Regions from separate parts of the Ensifer sp. PDNC004 genome, predicted to be linked through region 1. Evidence: predicted binding sites of a transcription regulator. Region 1 holds the regulator's gene; each other region holds the start of a gene.
The links. Region 1 encodes LexA, which represses DNA repair genes until DNA is damaged. Its sites were predicted from a motif close to TGTTCNNNNTGTGTTCNG; they were not measured.

Region 1 (3,698 bases):
ATTCGCGAGTGCACCTGGAGCTATGATCTCGACATGCTGACGCTCGTTTCCACGCGCGGTCGCGACTTTCCCCTTGCAATTCTCGCTTCCCGGCTGCGCTGCCCGCGCTGCGGCTCTCGGCGCGTCGCCGTCGTCTTTATGCCGCCGGCCGACGGTGATCAAAGGCGAGGCGCGGCTTAGACGTTTTCGCTGTTTCTTGCGTTAACGCGGAATGGCTAAAACAGCGAAGAAAGCCCCGTCAACCGGGCCGCAAGCAGATCCGATGCCGCGGCGCGTCGAGCCATGCGTCGCAACCCTCGTCGACAACTCGCCGAAGGGGCCGGATTGGGCCTTTGAGGTGAAATGGGACGGATATCGGCTCGCGGTTCATGTCGAGCCCGGAGAGGTGAGGGCGATAACGCGGGGCGGCTACGACTGGACGCCGAAGTTCGGCTCGATCGTCGCCGAGGCGCGCGAGCTCGGGCACACTCCCATGATCATAGACGGCGAGGCCGTCGTCCTCGATGATCAAGGCAGGTCAGATTTCGGGCTGCTGCAGCGTGCGGTCGGCAAGAAGCCCAGCGCGCACGACGCAAGCGAAATCATCTTCTATGCCTTCGACCTGCTATGTCTCGACGGTCGCGACCTGCGGTGGCTGCCGTTGTCCGAGCGGCGGCAATTGCTCGAGCCGATTGTCGCCGGCATGATGGGCGCGATCCGGTTCTCCGAGGAGGTGGCGGCGGACGGCGCCGAGTTCTTCCGCGCGGCGTGCGAACTCGGCCTTGAGGGGATCGTCGCCAAGCGCCGGGACAAGCCCTATCGATCGGGCCGTCAGCCGGAGTGGCTGAAAATCAAATGTGCGCGCCGCGATACCTTCGTGATCATCGGCTATGAGCCTTCGACGATGCCAGGCGCCATCGGTCGGCTGCTGCTGGCGGCGAGGAAGGGCGACAACTTCGTCTATGTCGGCGGCTGCGGTACCGGGTGGAGCAATAAGGAATCGGTGGACCTGCGCAAGGTGCTCGACACGATCCGGGCAACGCGGCCGCCGGTCGCGCTGAAGCGCAAGGGAGCCGTCTTCACCGACCCTCTGCTCGTCGCGGACATCGAGTACCGGGCATGGACACAAGACGGGAAGCTGCGGCATCCATCCTTCAAGGGCGTGAAACAAAGGGATGACAACGCATTGCCACTCTTCACCTTGGACGAGTTGCCGCGGACCGATTCAGAGTAAGAAAAGTGTGGCAGGGTGTGGCAGCCGCCTTTGAATTTTCAATGAAAATATTTCAGCCAAGTGTGGCAGCGCGCTCGCGCAAGCCATTGATATTTCGCATTTCTACTGTTCCGGGCGAGGCCTCCAATATTTTCACCTCGTTTAAGTTGGTTTGACGTTCTGCCCTAGGGCAGCGCGGGTCGTTTCGCGACCCCACGTCCGCGCAAGCCACGTCTCCTATGCCTCCGTCGGATCTTATCGCTTCGGTGAAATCGGTAGAGGGGGAGCGATGACTCCGCTGAGATCAGCCGCATCGGTAGCGTCCGTCAACATTAAGAACGGAGGCAATGGCATCAATGAAAAAGAGACTGATCCTGACGGCGTTGGCGTGTTTTGCGGCGACCGCTATTGAGGCGCACGCTGACGACCTGGTTTTCCAGCTGAAGAACAACACCAGCGTGGTACTGACGAACTTTTATACGTCGCCGGTCGGCGTCAATGAGTGGGAAGACGATGTTTTCGGTCGGCAGGTCCTGAACCCCGGCGAGAGCATGGAGATCACCATTGCCGACGGGCGGGACGTCTGCAAATACGACATGCGATTCGAATTCGAGGAGGGCTCGGCCCTCGATACGACCGAGGACACGCAGGATCTCTGCGAGCTCGGCGAATATACGATCCACGAATAGGCGATCTGGATTTCAGGTCACCCGAAATGGAAAGAGCCTCGCCAATTTCCTTGGCGAGGCTCTTTTTTGATTCGGTGTTCTGCCTGGAATTCAATGGTAGCGGCGGATCAGCCCGACGAGCTTGCCCTGGATCTTCACGCGATCTGGTCCGAAGATGCGCGTCTCGTAGGCGGGGTTGGCGGCTTCGAGCGCAATCGACGCGCCCTTGCGACGAAAGCGCTTCAGCGTCGCTTCCTCGTCGTCCACGAGCGCCACGATGATGTCGCCGGGATTGGCCGAGTTGCCGTTGCGGATGATCACCGTGTCGCCGTCGAAGATGCCGGCCTCGATCATCGAATCGCCCTTCACTTCAAGGGCGTAATGTTCGCCGCTGCCGATCATGTCGAGCGGCACGGTGATGTCATGGGTGTTGTTCTGGATCGCCGAGATCGGAACGCCTGCAGCGATGCGCCCCATCACCGGGACGGAAACGGACGTACTTTCGGCAACCGGGGCGGGCTTCGGCGCAGCAGGAGCGGCCGCCGGCGGCTTTCCAAGGCTGCCTTCGATCACGCTCGGCGAGAAGCCCCTGCGCGGCTGCTGCTGGCCGGCGGCGTAGGCTTCCGGAAGCTTGATGACTTCGAGCGCGCGCGCCCGGTTCGGCAGCCGGCGAATGAAGCCGCGTTCTTCGAGCGCGGTGATCAAACGGTGGATGCCGGACTTCGACGCCAGGTCGAGCGCATCCTTCATTTCATCGAATGACGGCGGTACGCCCGACTCCTTCATGCGTTCGTGAATGAACAGAAGCAATTCCTGTTGCTTGCGGGTCAGCATGGCACGTCGCTCCAGAGGCGTGAAACAAATCAAGAACAGACACTATCTGTTCCATATGTGTTCCGCAAGTGCCTAAAATTTCGTGAATTCAGGCGATTGGCCGCTTCTGCGGGTGCCGATCGGTCACTTTTGCGGGAGCAGGGCGCTTATCGGCGACGGTTGCGTGCCAAAATCGCGCCGGATGACGCCAGTCGCGCAGCTGATTCGAGCGAATCACGGGGCTCTATGAGGAGAGATTTAGGTCGCTTGCGAGGTCGAGCAGGCGTCCTCGAACTCCTTCACCGTCTCTGCGCTGTTGTCTTCCGGCAGCACCGCGTCGGCGGCGTCGGTCGCGACGGGTGTGTCGCCGTCATAAACGAAGGACTGGATGTAGAACGCCAGTGCGCCCTTCCACACGTTGCGTCCATCGATCTGATGGCACGGCACGGCCCGTTCGAAATCGGTCTGGAGTTCATCCACCGTCGCGGCGCTGAGCTTGACGTCAGGCATATTGGGCGATGCGACTATCGAAGCGAGAAGCAGGGCGGCAAGCACGGGAATTGTCCACTTGATGAAGGGGTGGCACTACAGGGTGGGTAACGATGTGAACCGTGCTTTCGTTCCGAAGTCCAGCAAGCATGGCGATCACTCTGCCGTGTTCAACAGCTCTTTGCCTGCAGGCTGTGTCTGATTTGCGCCAGCCGCTCCACCTCGAGTTCATCTTGACCGTTCCTCTTGCGACGCGCGAAGAACGCACCGGCAGTATCGGCTCTAGGGTCGGGGGTGGGGGATGCGCAAGAATCCCTGCGAGGAAGAGGCTTCACCGTCTCGACAGGAGGTCAAAAAAAGATAACTTTGCGTGGAAAGTGGGGTAATTGCATGCGTAGATTGTCGTTGGTGGTGCTCGGTCTGTTGCTCACGGCCGGAGCGGCGTCTGCTGAAGATGGGCGTTCGAACATCTGGAAGCGGATCAACGCCTGGACGGTGGGTTCCGATCCTTCCCTGGGAGGCTCGTGTTACGCCGC
Region 2 (3,698 bases), on a different replicon from region 1:
CGCGGCGACATCGCACGTCGCGGCCACCACTCGCCCGGAGTCCCTCCTTATGACACCGTTTTTCAACGACTGGACCGACGGCCATCTAGCGAACCGTACACCCCGTTCCAACGCGGGCTTCGGATCTGCTCCGACGGCGCCGGGTCTCGGCATCGAGATCGATGCGGCGAGGTTGGGCGAGCCTTTGTTCACGGTTGGCGCAAAATAATGGCGCCCAGCCGCCGGGATCGGGCTTGCGTGTGCAAGAGCTCACCGACGAGTTCGCTCGGCGCCGCATCGATCCAATCGGGTGCTTCAACCTAGTGCAGCAGGCGAGCAAACTGCTATCGCCGTCGTCGCTGTAGTGCCGGCAGGAACCGCCATTGCCGCCTGCACAATCAATGCGTCGCGAAACTCTATCGATAGTATTCACGGCAGAAAGTTCGCAAACTGAGCAATTATAGGGCCGCTTCCTCGCAAGCCTGACAGCATTCCCGGAGACTCACCCTTGCATCGTGCAAGCAGACTTCTAAGATTAACTGGCTGTAGGGTTTGGAGCGGGCGGCTGCATGGACACAGGTAAGCGGCTAGCGGTCTCGACCGCTGCCACATCAATCGTGGCGGCCATGTTTGCGGCGCTCGTCGTCCTACTCTTCTTGTGGGTCTACGAGAGCTATCGCTCTTCGATTCTTCGAACCGAGGAGCGTGCCGCGGCCGCATCAAAGATTGTTGCGACCAATGCAAGCTGGATCAATGCGTTGGCTGTTCAGGCCCTTCGGCGAATTGACGACACGCTGGGCCCCACGCTTGGGCTCGCGTCTGACGAAGTGGCAGACATCAATCTGGCGGTGTCAGACCTGCCTGGGCAGGTTCAGGCTTACGTCGTTGATCGCAACGGCCGGACGTTGTTCTCAACAGACCCCAATATTAGGCCCATCGACATTCGGGATCGGCCATACTTCTCCGCACTTGCAACTGGCCAAAAATCCTACGTCTCGGGCCTGCTCGTAAGCCGGCTGAACCATCACCAAATTTTCGTTTTCAGCAAGCGCCTGGAACGGAATGGCGTCTTTGCCGGAGCTGCAATGGTTTCCTTCGAAGGCGGATTGCTCAAGGAAGTTTGGGAGGCGGTTTCGCTCGGGGAGAACTCCACTGTCAGCATGATACGAAACGATGGCGAACTGGTCGCAAGATACCCGGCTGCCGACGGTCCACTGAACATGAGCAAGTACGTTCTGTTCACGGAGTACTTGCCTTCGTCTCCGACGGGCACGTATTTTGCTACGTCGCCTGCCGACGGCGTTCGTCGAGTTGTGGCTTATCGTCGTGTGGATGGGACGGATCTCATCGCGGTCGCCTCTGAAGACTATGGGGCCGGTTTGGCGCCGTTTTGGAGTGACCTTTCCATCGCGCTGGCTGTTCTGGCGCTGGCCGCGATCGCTTCGATTGCTGCGGGGGGGTGGATTCATCACCTGGTCCGGCGCGATGTCACGAAGTCCGCGCATCTGCAAGCAGCTTTGGCCGACAATCAGCTCTTGCTGCGCGAAATCCACCATCGTGTGAAGAACAATTTCCAGGGCATTCAAAGCATAATTCGGATGCAACAACTTCCGCCTGACGCCCAGAAGGCGCTGTTTGACCGTATTGGTGCGATGATTGCGGTGCACGAACAGATCTACGAACATGACCAGTTTGATGCCGTGTCTGCCGGCGATCTCATACCGTCCGTAGTAGACAAACTTGTCGCGGCTTATGGCGACAACGTTTCGGTCCATTATGACATTGGTGACTTCAAACTGACGCCGGAGCAAGCCACGGCAATCGCGCTGCTTGTGAACGAGGTTGTGACAAACAGCCTCAAATATGCCTATCCCGACAGCTGCCCCGGACATATCGAGATCTCTTTCCAATCGGGCGCGGATCGCGCATCTCTAACGATTGTAGACAATGGTGTGGGTTTCGATCCGTCCACGGCGCGCAAAGGGATGGGTAGCCGTCTGATTCGTGGTGTCATGAGCCAACTTCACGGTACATACGAATACAAGAGGTCCAGCGGGACAACTTTCAATGCGACCGTGAAGCTTCAATAGGCGACCCAGTTTCGCCTAAAGGCAACAGCGTGCCTATCGGTTGATCGACCGCGGCCACGCTTGTCGCCCCTTGCGGAAACATTGAAGATAGCGCAGAAGCATTGACGAACATATCGTGAACATCTAAAGTCGCGTTATGACATCCATGGCACTTCGAAAGAAGCTGGCGATCCTTGCGGACGCAGCGAAGTACGACGCTTCTTGTGCTTCTAGCGGCGGCGAGCGGCGAGATTCACGAAAAGGCGGCGTGGGATCTTCCGGTGGCAGCGGCATTTGCCACGCCTACACACCCGACGGGCGATGCATATCGCTTTTAAAGATCCTTATGACGAACTTCTGTATCTTCGACTGTGCCTATTGCATCAATCGCGTCAGTTCCAACGTCGAACGTGCGCGATTCTCCGTCGAGGAAGTCGTTTCGCTGACACTCGAGTTTTACCGGCGCAATTACATCGAGGGGCTGTTTCTATCTTCCGGCATCATCCGCTCACCCGATCAGACCATGGCCGATATGGTTCGCATCGCTCGAACGCTCAGAGAAGTCCACGGCTTTAAGGGATACATCCACCTCAAGACTATTCCCGACGCTCAACCCGAACTGATACGCGACGCGGGTCTTTGGGCAGACCGTTTGTCGATCAATGTCGAGCTCCCAAAGGACACGAGCGTAAGACAGCTCGCTCCTGAAAAGCGGCCGGAGACCATTCGCGCCGCCATGGCGCAGGTGCGGCTCGAGGGCGAAGCTGCGCGAGACAAGACCCACACCGGTCGCAAACCAAGACGCTTCGCGCCTGCCGGCCAAAGCACGCAGATGATAGTTGGCGCCGATGGCGCCGATGATACCGTCATCCTCTCCTGCGCAACCCGGCTATACAGCGGCTACCATCTGCGGCGCGTCTACTATTCGGCGTTCTCTCCAATTCCGGATGCTTCCGCAGCGCTTCCCCTGGTCCGTCCCCCACTTGTGCGCGAGCACAGGCTGTATCAAGCCGATTGGCTGCTGCGATTTTACGGGTTCACGGCAGACGAAATCGCAACTGGCACACAAGGGGGATACCTAGATCTTGAGCTCGATCCGAAGACAGCCTGGGCATTGCGAAATCGGGAATTTTTCCCGGTCGACGTCAATACCGCTTCGCGCGATGTCCTTCTGCGCGTGCCGGGCTTCGGCACGCGGGTCGTCGACCGCATCATCACCGCGCGGCGCAATCATCGCCTTCGCGTCGAGGATCTCGCGCGAATGGGAGCGCTTACCCGCAAGGCACGGCCCTTCATCGCTCTTGCGGGCTGGAGCCCGGGCGCTTTGACCGATAGCAGCGATCTTCGAGCGCGCCTTGTTCCTGCGCCGCAACAACTACAGCTCCTATGACCTACTGGGTCTCACTTGCCGCGCAGGGAACATTTGATGCCTGGCGCGACGCTGCAAGGCGGGCTATCAGCCACCGGATCGCTCCGGAAGAGATCGACTGGCATGGTTGTGGAGGGTTGTTCGACACGACACCCCTGCCCGAACGTCCCGGCGTTCACGCGACGCGGGTTCCACAGGCCTTCATGAACCTGGCAAAGTCGGTAATCTGGCATTCGGCATCTGAACGCCTGCCGCTGCTTTACCGCGCCCTTTGGCGCCTC
Region 3 (3,698 bases), 1.6 Mb from region 1:
CGGCGCTGACGGCCGGCACGTCGATGCGGATATCAATGCGGTCCATCAGCGGGCCGGAGATGCGCGCCTGGTAGTCGGACATGCAGCGCGGGGCCCGGGCGCAGCTACGGCCCGGCTCGCCGGCCATGCCGCAGCGGCAGGGGTTCATGGCGGCGACAAGCTGGATCGCGGCGGGATAGCTCACCCGGTGATTGGCGCGGGCGATGATGCATTCGGCGGTTTCGAGCGGCTGGCGTAGCGCATCGAGTACCTGCGGCGTGAATTCCGGGAACTCGTCGAGAAACAGCACGCCATGATGGGCGAGCGAGGCCTCGCCGGGCTTGGCGCGAAGGCCGCCACCAACCATCGCGGCCATGGTGGCGGAATGGTGCGGCGTGCGAAACGGCCGCCGGTCCGAAAGCTTGCCGCCCGGCAGTTGCCCGGCGATCGAGTGGATCATCGACACTTCGAGCAATTCGGCCGGATTGAGCGGCGGCAAGATCGACGGCAGGCGGGCAGCAAGCATCGACTTGCCCGATCCGGGCGGGCCGACCATCAAGAGATTGTGGTTGCCGGCAGCAGCCACCTCGAGCGCCCGCTTGGCGCTCTCCTGTCCCTTGATGTCGGCGAGATCGGGCAGGTTAGACGCGCCCGAGCGGATGGCCGCTTCAGGCCGCGAAAGCACCTGCGTGCCGCGGAAATGATTGGCGATCGCGATCAAACTGCGCGGCGCAAGGATATCGATATCGGCGCCGGCCCAGGCCGCCTCGGGTCCGCTTTCGGCCGGGCAGATCAGCCCCTTGCCGAGCGCATTGGCGCCGATCGCGGCGGGAAGCGCTCCGGCAACGGCGGCAATGGTGCCATCGAGATTGAGTTCGCCGATCACGACGTAAGGCGCCAGTGCATCGCCGGGGATGGCGCCGAGGGCTGCCATAAGCCCGAGTGCGATGGCGAGGTCGAAATGGCTGCCTTCCTTCGGCAGGTCGGCGGGCGCGAGATTGACAGTCACCCGCTTGGCCGGCAGGGCGAGACCGGAGGCATGCAGGGCCGCCTGTACCCGCTCGCGGCTTTCGGCGACGGCCTTGTCCGGCAGGCCGACGATCTGCATGCCGACCTTGCCCGGCGCGACCATCACCTGCACGTCAACAGGCAGGCCCTCGATACCCTGAAATGCGACCGTGCTGACGCGCGCGACCATGCTTGCCCCCTCGCCCAGGCAGCCCGGCTATCGGGCGCCGCAACCGCCCAGGGTTGCAGGCAGAAGCCTTGCACGGATCGCGCACAAAAACAAGAACAATCACAGAACATTTGAGAGGGGTGGACGCACCGGCAAGGGCCGTTCCAGAAAACGGCCGCGGGCAAAGACCCGCGGCACGCTTGATCCACCGGAGGCAGATTACACGCTAGCGCCGATCAGGCGCGGTTGCGTTCGATCGCGTCCCAAAGCAGGCTTGCGACATCGGCGCCGCCGAACTTCTTGACTTCGCGGATGCCGGTCGGCGAGGTCACGTTGATCTCGGTCATGTAGTCGCCGATAACGTCGATGCCGACGAAGAGGAAGCCGCGCTCCTTGAGTGCCGGCGCGATGCGCGCGCAGATTTCCTTCTCGCGCGCCGTCAGTTCGGTCGGCTCCGGGCGGCCGCCGGCATGCATGTTGGAGCGGGCGTCATGGTCGGCCGGAACGCGGTTGATGGCGCCCACCGGTTCGCCGTCGACGAGCAGGATGCGCTTGTCGCCCTTGCGCACTGCCGGCAGGTATTCCTGGGCGATGAAGGGCTCGCGGAACATCTGGCCGAACATTTCGAGCAGAGAGGACATGTTGCGGTCGTCGCGGGTCGAGTGGAAGACCCCGGCGCCGCCGTTGCCGTAGAGTGGCTTCAGGATGATGTCGCCCATTTCCTGGCGGAAGCTGGCGATTTCGGCGGGATCGCGGGTGATCAGCGTCTTCGGCATCAGGTCGGCGAATTCGGTGACGAAGATCTTCTCCGGCGAGTTGCGCACCCAGGCCGGATCGTTGACGACGAGCGTCTTCGGATGCAGGCGCTCCAGAAGATGCGTCGAGGTGATGTAGGCCATGTCGAAGGGCGGGTCCTGGCGGAGCAGGATGACGTCCATGGTCGAGAGATCGACGCGCTCGGCTTCGCCAAGCGTGAAGTGATCGCCCTTGACGTCGCGCAGCGTCATCGGCTGCGCGCTCGCATAGACCTTGCCGTCGCGCAGCGACAGCTTTTCGGGCGTGTAGTGGAAAAGGCGATAGCCGCGCGACTGTGCCTCGAGGCTCATGGCGAAAGTGGAATCGCCCGCAATGTTGATGCCCGACACATGGTCCATCTGGACCCCGACATTGACGATTTTCGCCATCTACCCATCCCTCATGGATCACGGACAGCCGTGATCGATTTCAAACTACCGGAACGGAAGAGGACCGGAAAAACCGCTACCCCCTGCCGCACTGGTAAAGCCCTCGACATGTAGAATGCGGGCGGGCCTTAGGCAAGGAGAGCCGGGCCTATTCGAAGCCTTCGACGACGCAGGTGATGAGATCGTGGTCCGAGAGCGGCCGGCCGGTTTCGTCGAGCGACGGGATGATGCGGGTCTCGCCAATTTTCAGACCGCGCGAAAGGAACCAGTCGAGCTTCATCGCCCGTTCCGGCCAACGGGTGATGAGGCTCGGCCGTGTGGTCATCACGTCCAATGGCCCGCCGTGGCGGGTAAAGCCGCGTGCAGCACTGACGGCAAATAGACCTTCGGCCTCGAAGTCGCCGCCGGCATGGTTGCCGGTGTTGAGGTCCCCGCCGATCAGCAGCGGCAGGCCCGGGAAGGCTTCAACGACCGCGTCGATCAATTCCTTGAACTGGCGCTCGCGATAGACGGCGGTCGTTGCGCTTTCGAGATGGGTGGAGACGGCGACGAAGGGACCATCCTCGGTCTCGAGGACGGCGCCGATCGCCATACGTTCCCCAAGGCGCGGCTGCTCGCCATCGGTGAACCACAGGCGTTCACCCCAGAGGCGCAGCATGAAGGGTCGACCGAGCGGTACGGATGCCATCAACGCATTGCCATGGAAACCCTTGGCGTTGAAATCGTCCTCGCAGAATTCGCGCTCGGTGTCGGAGCCGAGGCCAAGCTCGATGAACTCGATGCCATAGGCGTATTGCATGCCGAGCGTATCGGCGACTTCGGCGGTCGGATGACGCTGGCCGGTGCGGGCCATGCCGTTGTCCATTTCCGAAAGCAGGACAACCGGCGCGCCCGTTTCTGCCAGATGTGCAGCACTTTCCGGCGCAAACAGGCAGCGCTCCAGGTTCCAGGCAGAGACGGTGAACGGAAAGGCGAGCGACGTCTCGGAGGAGGACGGCGCACCACCGACCTCGACGCTGTTCATCTCCGGCCGGGCAGCCATGGCGGCGTCATGGGCGGCGATGGTGCGCACGATCTCGGCAAAGCTGGCGCGGGTTTCAAGCGAGGGAACGGCAAGTTGCTCGACGGTTTCGAAAATCACGATGCGGTCTCCAGGCGAAGGGTCTGCGCCGGGGCTTCATTGGCAAACGACGTGCCGCGCTCCAGCCGCTTTCCGGTCTCGAGCGAGAAGAAGTGCAGGCGGTCGACCGCGATGGTCACCGCGAGATCGCCCGATAGCGGCGTTTCCGGCGAAAGCGCGATGGTCAGCGCCTGGCCCTCGATGGTGCCATGCACGAGCCGCTGCGCGCCCAGTTCCT
Region 4 (3,698 bases), 490 kb from region 1:
GATATCGAGCAGGCGGGCGACCACCGGCTCCTTCTCGGCCTCTTCCTGCAGGCGCGGCTCTTCCTCTATCGCCTTGGAAAGCGGCGTCGGGTTGGCCGGGTTGTTGGGCACCAGCTTGCAGATCTTGTCGACCTGGCCATAGGGCATTTCCAGCACGCGGCCGACGTCGCGCAAGGCGGCACGCGCCTGCAGCGAACCGAAGGTGATGATCTGCGCCACCTGTTCGCGACCGTACTTGCGCTGCACGTAGCGGATCACCTCTTCGCGCCGGTCCTGGCAGAAGTCGATGTCGAAGTCGGGCATCGAGACGCGCTCGGGATTGAGGAAGCGTTCGAACAGCAGCGAGAAGCGCATCGGATCGACGTCGGTGATCGTCAGCGCATAGGCGACGAGCGAGCCGGCGCCCGAGCCGCGGCCCGGCCCGACGGGGATGTCGTGCTGCTTGGCCCATTTGATGAAGTCGGCAACGATCAGGAAGTAACCGGGGAACTTCATGCGCTCGATGACGCTGAGTTCGAAGGCCAGGCGCTCGCGGTATTCCTCTTGGGTGTAGCCGGGCGCCATGCCGAGCCTCGCGAGGCGATCTTCGAGGCCCTCCTCCGCCTGGCGACGCAGTTCGTCCGACTCGGCGCGCTCGGCCTCCTCCGGATCCGCCGTCGCGCCGGTAAAGCGCGGCAGGATCGGCCCACGGGTCTTCAGCATGAAGGAGCAGCGCCGGGCGATCTCGAGCGTGTTTTCCAGCGCCTCGGGCAGGTCGGCAAACAGCGCCGCCATTTCCTTGCGGCTCTTGAGATAATGGTCCGGCGTCAGGCGGAAGCGGCTGTCGTCCGAAACCATGGCATTGTGCGCGACCGCCATCAGGGCGTCATGCGCCTCGTAGTCGGAAGGCGACGGGAAGAAGGCCTCGTTGGTGGCGACAAGCGGAATGTCGAACTTGTAGGCAAACTCGATCATCCGGCTTTCGTGCCGCCGGTCGTAGCCACCATGCCGCTGCAGCTCGATATAGAGCCGATCGCCGAAGAGGTCATGCAGGGCTTCGAGGCGCGCTTCGGCGAGCGCCGTCGAGCTCGTCTTCATGGCGACATCCACCGGACCACCGGATGCGCCGGTCAGCGCAATCAGCCCCTCGGTGCCGCACTCGGCAAGCCAGGAGCGGGTGATGCGCGTCGCCTGGCTGCCCTCGCCGCTGAGATAGGCGCGGCTGACGAGATCGACGAGGCGCGTATAGCCGTCATCGGTCGCCGCGATGAGCACGATCGACGGCAGCTTGGCAAGCTGGTGCCCATGGCCGCGTCGATCCCCCTCGGTCTCGTCTTCCATGTCAATCGACAGCTGGCAGCCGGTGATCGGCTGCAGCCCGTCACCGGCTGCCTTCTGCGAGAATTCCAGCGCTGCGAAAAGATTGTTGGTGTCGGCGATCCCGATCGCCGGCTGGTTGTCGGCGACCGCCTTGCCGATGACCTTCTTCAGCGGCAGGGCGCCTTCGAGCAAGGAGAAGGCAGAGTGGACGCGCAGATGCACGAATTGCGGATCCGTGCCGAGCGCCTCACTCGATGCTGCCTTGCTGTCGTCTGCCATTGTCGCACCCTGATTCCTGTCCACTCGGAAGGATATCCCGTTTATCACCCGCCATGTCCAGATTCCCCTGGCATGTCGTCCCCCTTATTCAATGGGGATGAGGCGCTTTGCGGAGGTGCTTGAGAGAAAATATCGACGCCCGCCTTCAGAGGCCGAGCGCGATGAAAGAGATGCTTGCGATGAACAGGCTCATCGACGCGAAGGCGGCGAGGTCACGAACAAAATCAGTCATAACATGGCTCCTTTTCCGTTATGTTTTTACTTTGTTCCATTTTTGTTCACGCGTCAAGCAATACACAGGCGTTCTGTTCACGATGGTTAATACGGCGCGTGAATGCAGGTTAACCGGCGGGTAAGCCGCTTGAGGAAAGTGCCGCGCCCGCATATCAAGGGGAACAACCACGCGGAGCGCTCCGACATGCTTGCACGCCTGATTCTCCCCTCGCTGCTACTGCTATTTCCTGCCGTTGCCTCGGCGGCCGACGCAATCGACCCCGCCCGTATCGTCTCTGCGGCGACCGGCGACTGGGACAAGGACGGTTCTTCCGATCTCGCGCTGATCGTGCGACCGGCCGAAGGCAGCGACGAGGACAACGGCGTCCTTCTCTACCTCACCGGCGACAACGGCGCGCTGGCATTGAAATCGGCCATTCCGAACAAGGTCTGGGGTCAGTTCGAACTCGTCGGCCAAGCGCCCTCGATCGAAGCGCTGCCCAGCGGCTCACTGCTCATCACCAGTCACAACGATGCCATCGGGCGTGACCGCTGGGAACAGAAGCTGACGGTCGCCTATCGCAACTTCGACTTCGTCGTGGCGGGCTACACCTACTCGTCCTACGATACGCTCGATCCCGACAACACCGCGCAATGCGACCTCAATGTGCTGACTGGCAAGGGCAAATCCAACGACAAGCCAGTCGAAACCAAGGGCGAGCTCGTCCTCCTCAAGGACTGGACCGACGATCGCGGGCAGAAGGCTTGCGGCCTGCAATAATTGGGTGAATGTTCCCTATTTGTTCTTTACAACCTCGACGGACCGCTGCATCCTCTTGCGCGAACGTATGAGGAACAATCATGGCCGCGCTCGAACCACTCAAAGAATTCATCGTCGAAGCGAAATCAAACACCTATGTCGGCGGCGGCGGGCGGCGCTCGTCGTCACGCCCGGGTTCCCGCGATATCGGCTATGAGCGGGATCGCTGGCGCTACGTCGACAGCTATTTCGGCGGGACCGATTTCGCAGGCCAGGAGACCGTTTGGCAGGATGATCGGCCGCAGTGGGCAATGAACTACTTCGGTCGGATCATCCGTCCTGACCTCATCAACGGCGAAAAGGCAGGCGTCGTCATCAAGGCGGCACTTCAGGCGATGTACCGCGACAAGCGGCATTTCCTCGGCGGCACGGAGTTCCGGCATGCCCATGGCTACTATATCGACAACAGCCGCGGCGACATCGCTCATTTTTCCGGGCACGAGGTCATCTTCGTCGATGGCGAGGAAGCCTATGAGCTCGACTATCGCGGCGGCGTGATCAGGCCATAGGGCAAGACCCTACAGCATGTGGCGCAGGAGCGAGTAACGGTCTGCGACGCGGAAAGATCGCGGCGCGCTTTCGGCGCGCTGTGCGGTGGAATCGCTTGTGACGGTGGCGGTCGCTCGTCGCAAGCGCGCGTTATTCAAGAGATACCGTTGTCGGTCGTGGGGTCGGGTCAATCGTAACGCAAAGCCTGCACCGGGTCGAGGCGCGAGGCGCGCCAGGCCGGAAAGATCGTGGCGAGGAAGGAAAGGGTCAGCGCCATGACGATGACAAGCGCGGTCTCGTCGGCGTTCATGTCGGCCGGAAGCTGGTTCAAGAAATAGAGTTCCGGGCTGAATATCGTCGTCCCGGAGATCCAGGAAAAGAACTGCCGTATGGATTCGATGTTGAGGCAGACGACGACGCCGAGCGCCACGCCCGCGACCGTTCCGGCGACACCGATTGCAGCACCCGTCATGAAGAAAATTCGCATCACCGCGCCTGAGGTTGCGCCCATTGTTCTCAGGATCGCGATATCGCTGCCCTTGTCCTTCACCAGCATGATCAGGCCGGAGACGATGTTGAGCGCCGCGACCAGAACGAT

Region 2: a site for LexA is predicted at 2,174-2,191, ahead of JVX98_RS03965 (putative DNA modification/repair radical SAM protein). Genes of this name have one in related genera too.
Region 3: a site for LexA is predicted at 1,269-1,286, ahead of JVX98_RS20760 (YifB family Mg chelatase-like AAA ATPase). Genes of this name have one in related genera too.
Region 4: a site for LexA is predicted at 1,843-1,860, ahead of dnaE (DNA polymerase III subunit alpha). Genes of this name have one in related genera too.

Annotation. Positions count from the first base shown of each region.
Region 1 covers NZ_CP070353.1:981,330-985,027, reverse strand. The annotation lists gene ligD (non-homologous end-joining DNA ligase) at 263-1,213, shown strand; gene JVX98_RS12705 (hypothetical protein) at 1,549-1,881, shown strand; gene lexA (transcriptional repressor LexA) at 1,972-2,694, opposite strand; gene JVX98_RS12695 (hypothetical protein) at 2,932-3,228, opposite strand; gene JVX98_RS12690 (hypothetical protein) at 3,529-3,698, shown strand, end outside.
Region 2 covers NZ_CP070352.1:898,795-902,492, forward strand. The annotation lists gene JVX98_RS03955 (mandelate racemase/muconate lactonizing enzyme family protein) at 1-208, shown strand, start outside; gene JVX98_RS03960 (sensor histidine kinase) at 549-2,069, shown strand; gene JVX98_RS03965 (putative DNA modification/repair radical SAM protein) at 2,215-3,438, shown strand; gene JVX98_RS03970 (UdgX family uracil-DNA binding protein) at 3,435-3,698, shown strand, end outside.
Region 3 covers NZ_CP070353.1:2,579,917-2,583,614, forward strand. The annotation lists gene JVX98_RS20760 (YifB family Mg chelatase-like AAA ATPase) at 1-1,177, opposite strand, end outside; gene gshB (glutathione synthase) at 1,393-2,340, opposite strand; gene JVX98_RS20770 (endonuclease/exonuclease/phosphatase family protein) at 2,489-3,481, opposite strand; gene JVX98_RS20775 (sn-glycerol-3-phosphate import ATP-binding protein UgpC) at 3,478-3,698, opposite strand, start outside.
Region 4 covers NZ_CP070353.1:1,474,534-1,478,231, forward strand. The annotation lists gene dnaE (DNA polymerase III subunit alpha) at 1-1,578, opposite strand, end outside; gene JVX98_RS15450 (hypothetical protein) at 1,997-2,572, shown strand; gene JVX98_RS15455 (DUF5680 domain-containing protein) at 2,653-3,120, shown strand; gene JVX98_RS15460 (lipoprotein-releasing ABC transporter permease subunit) at 3,288-3,698, opposite strand, start outside.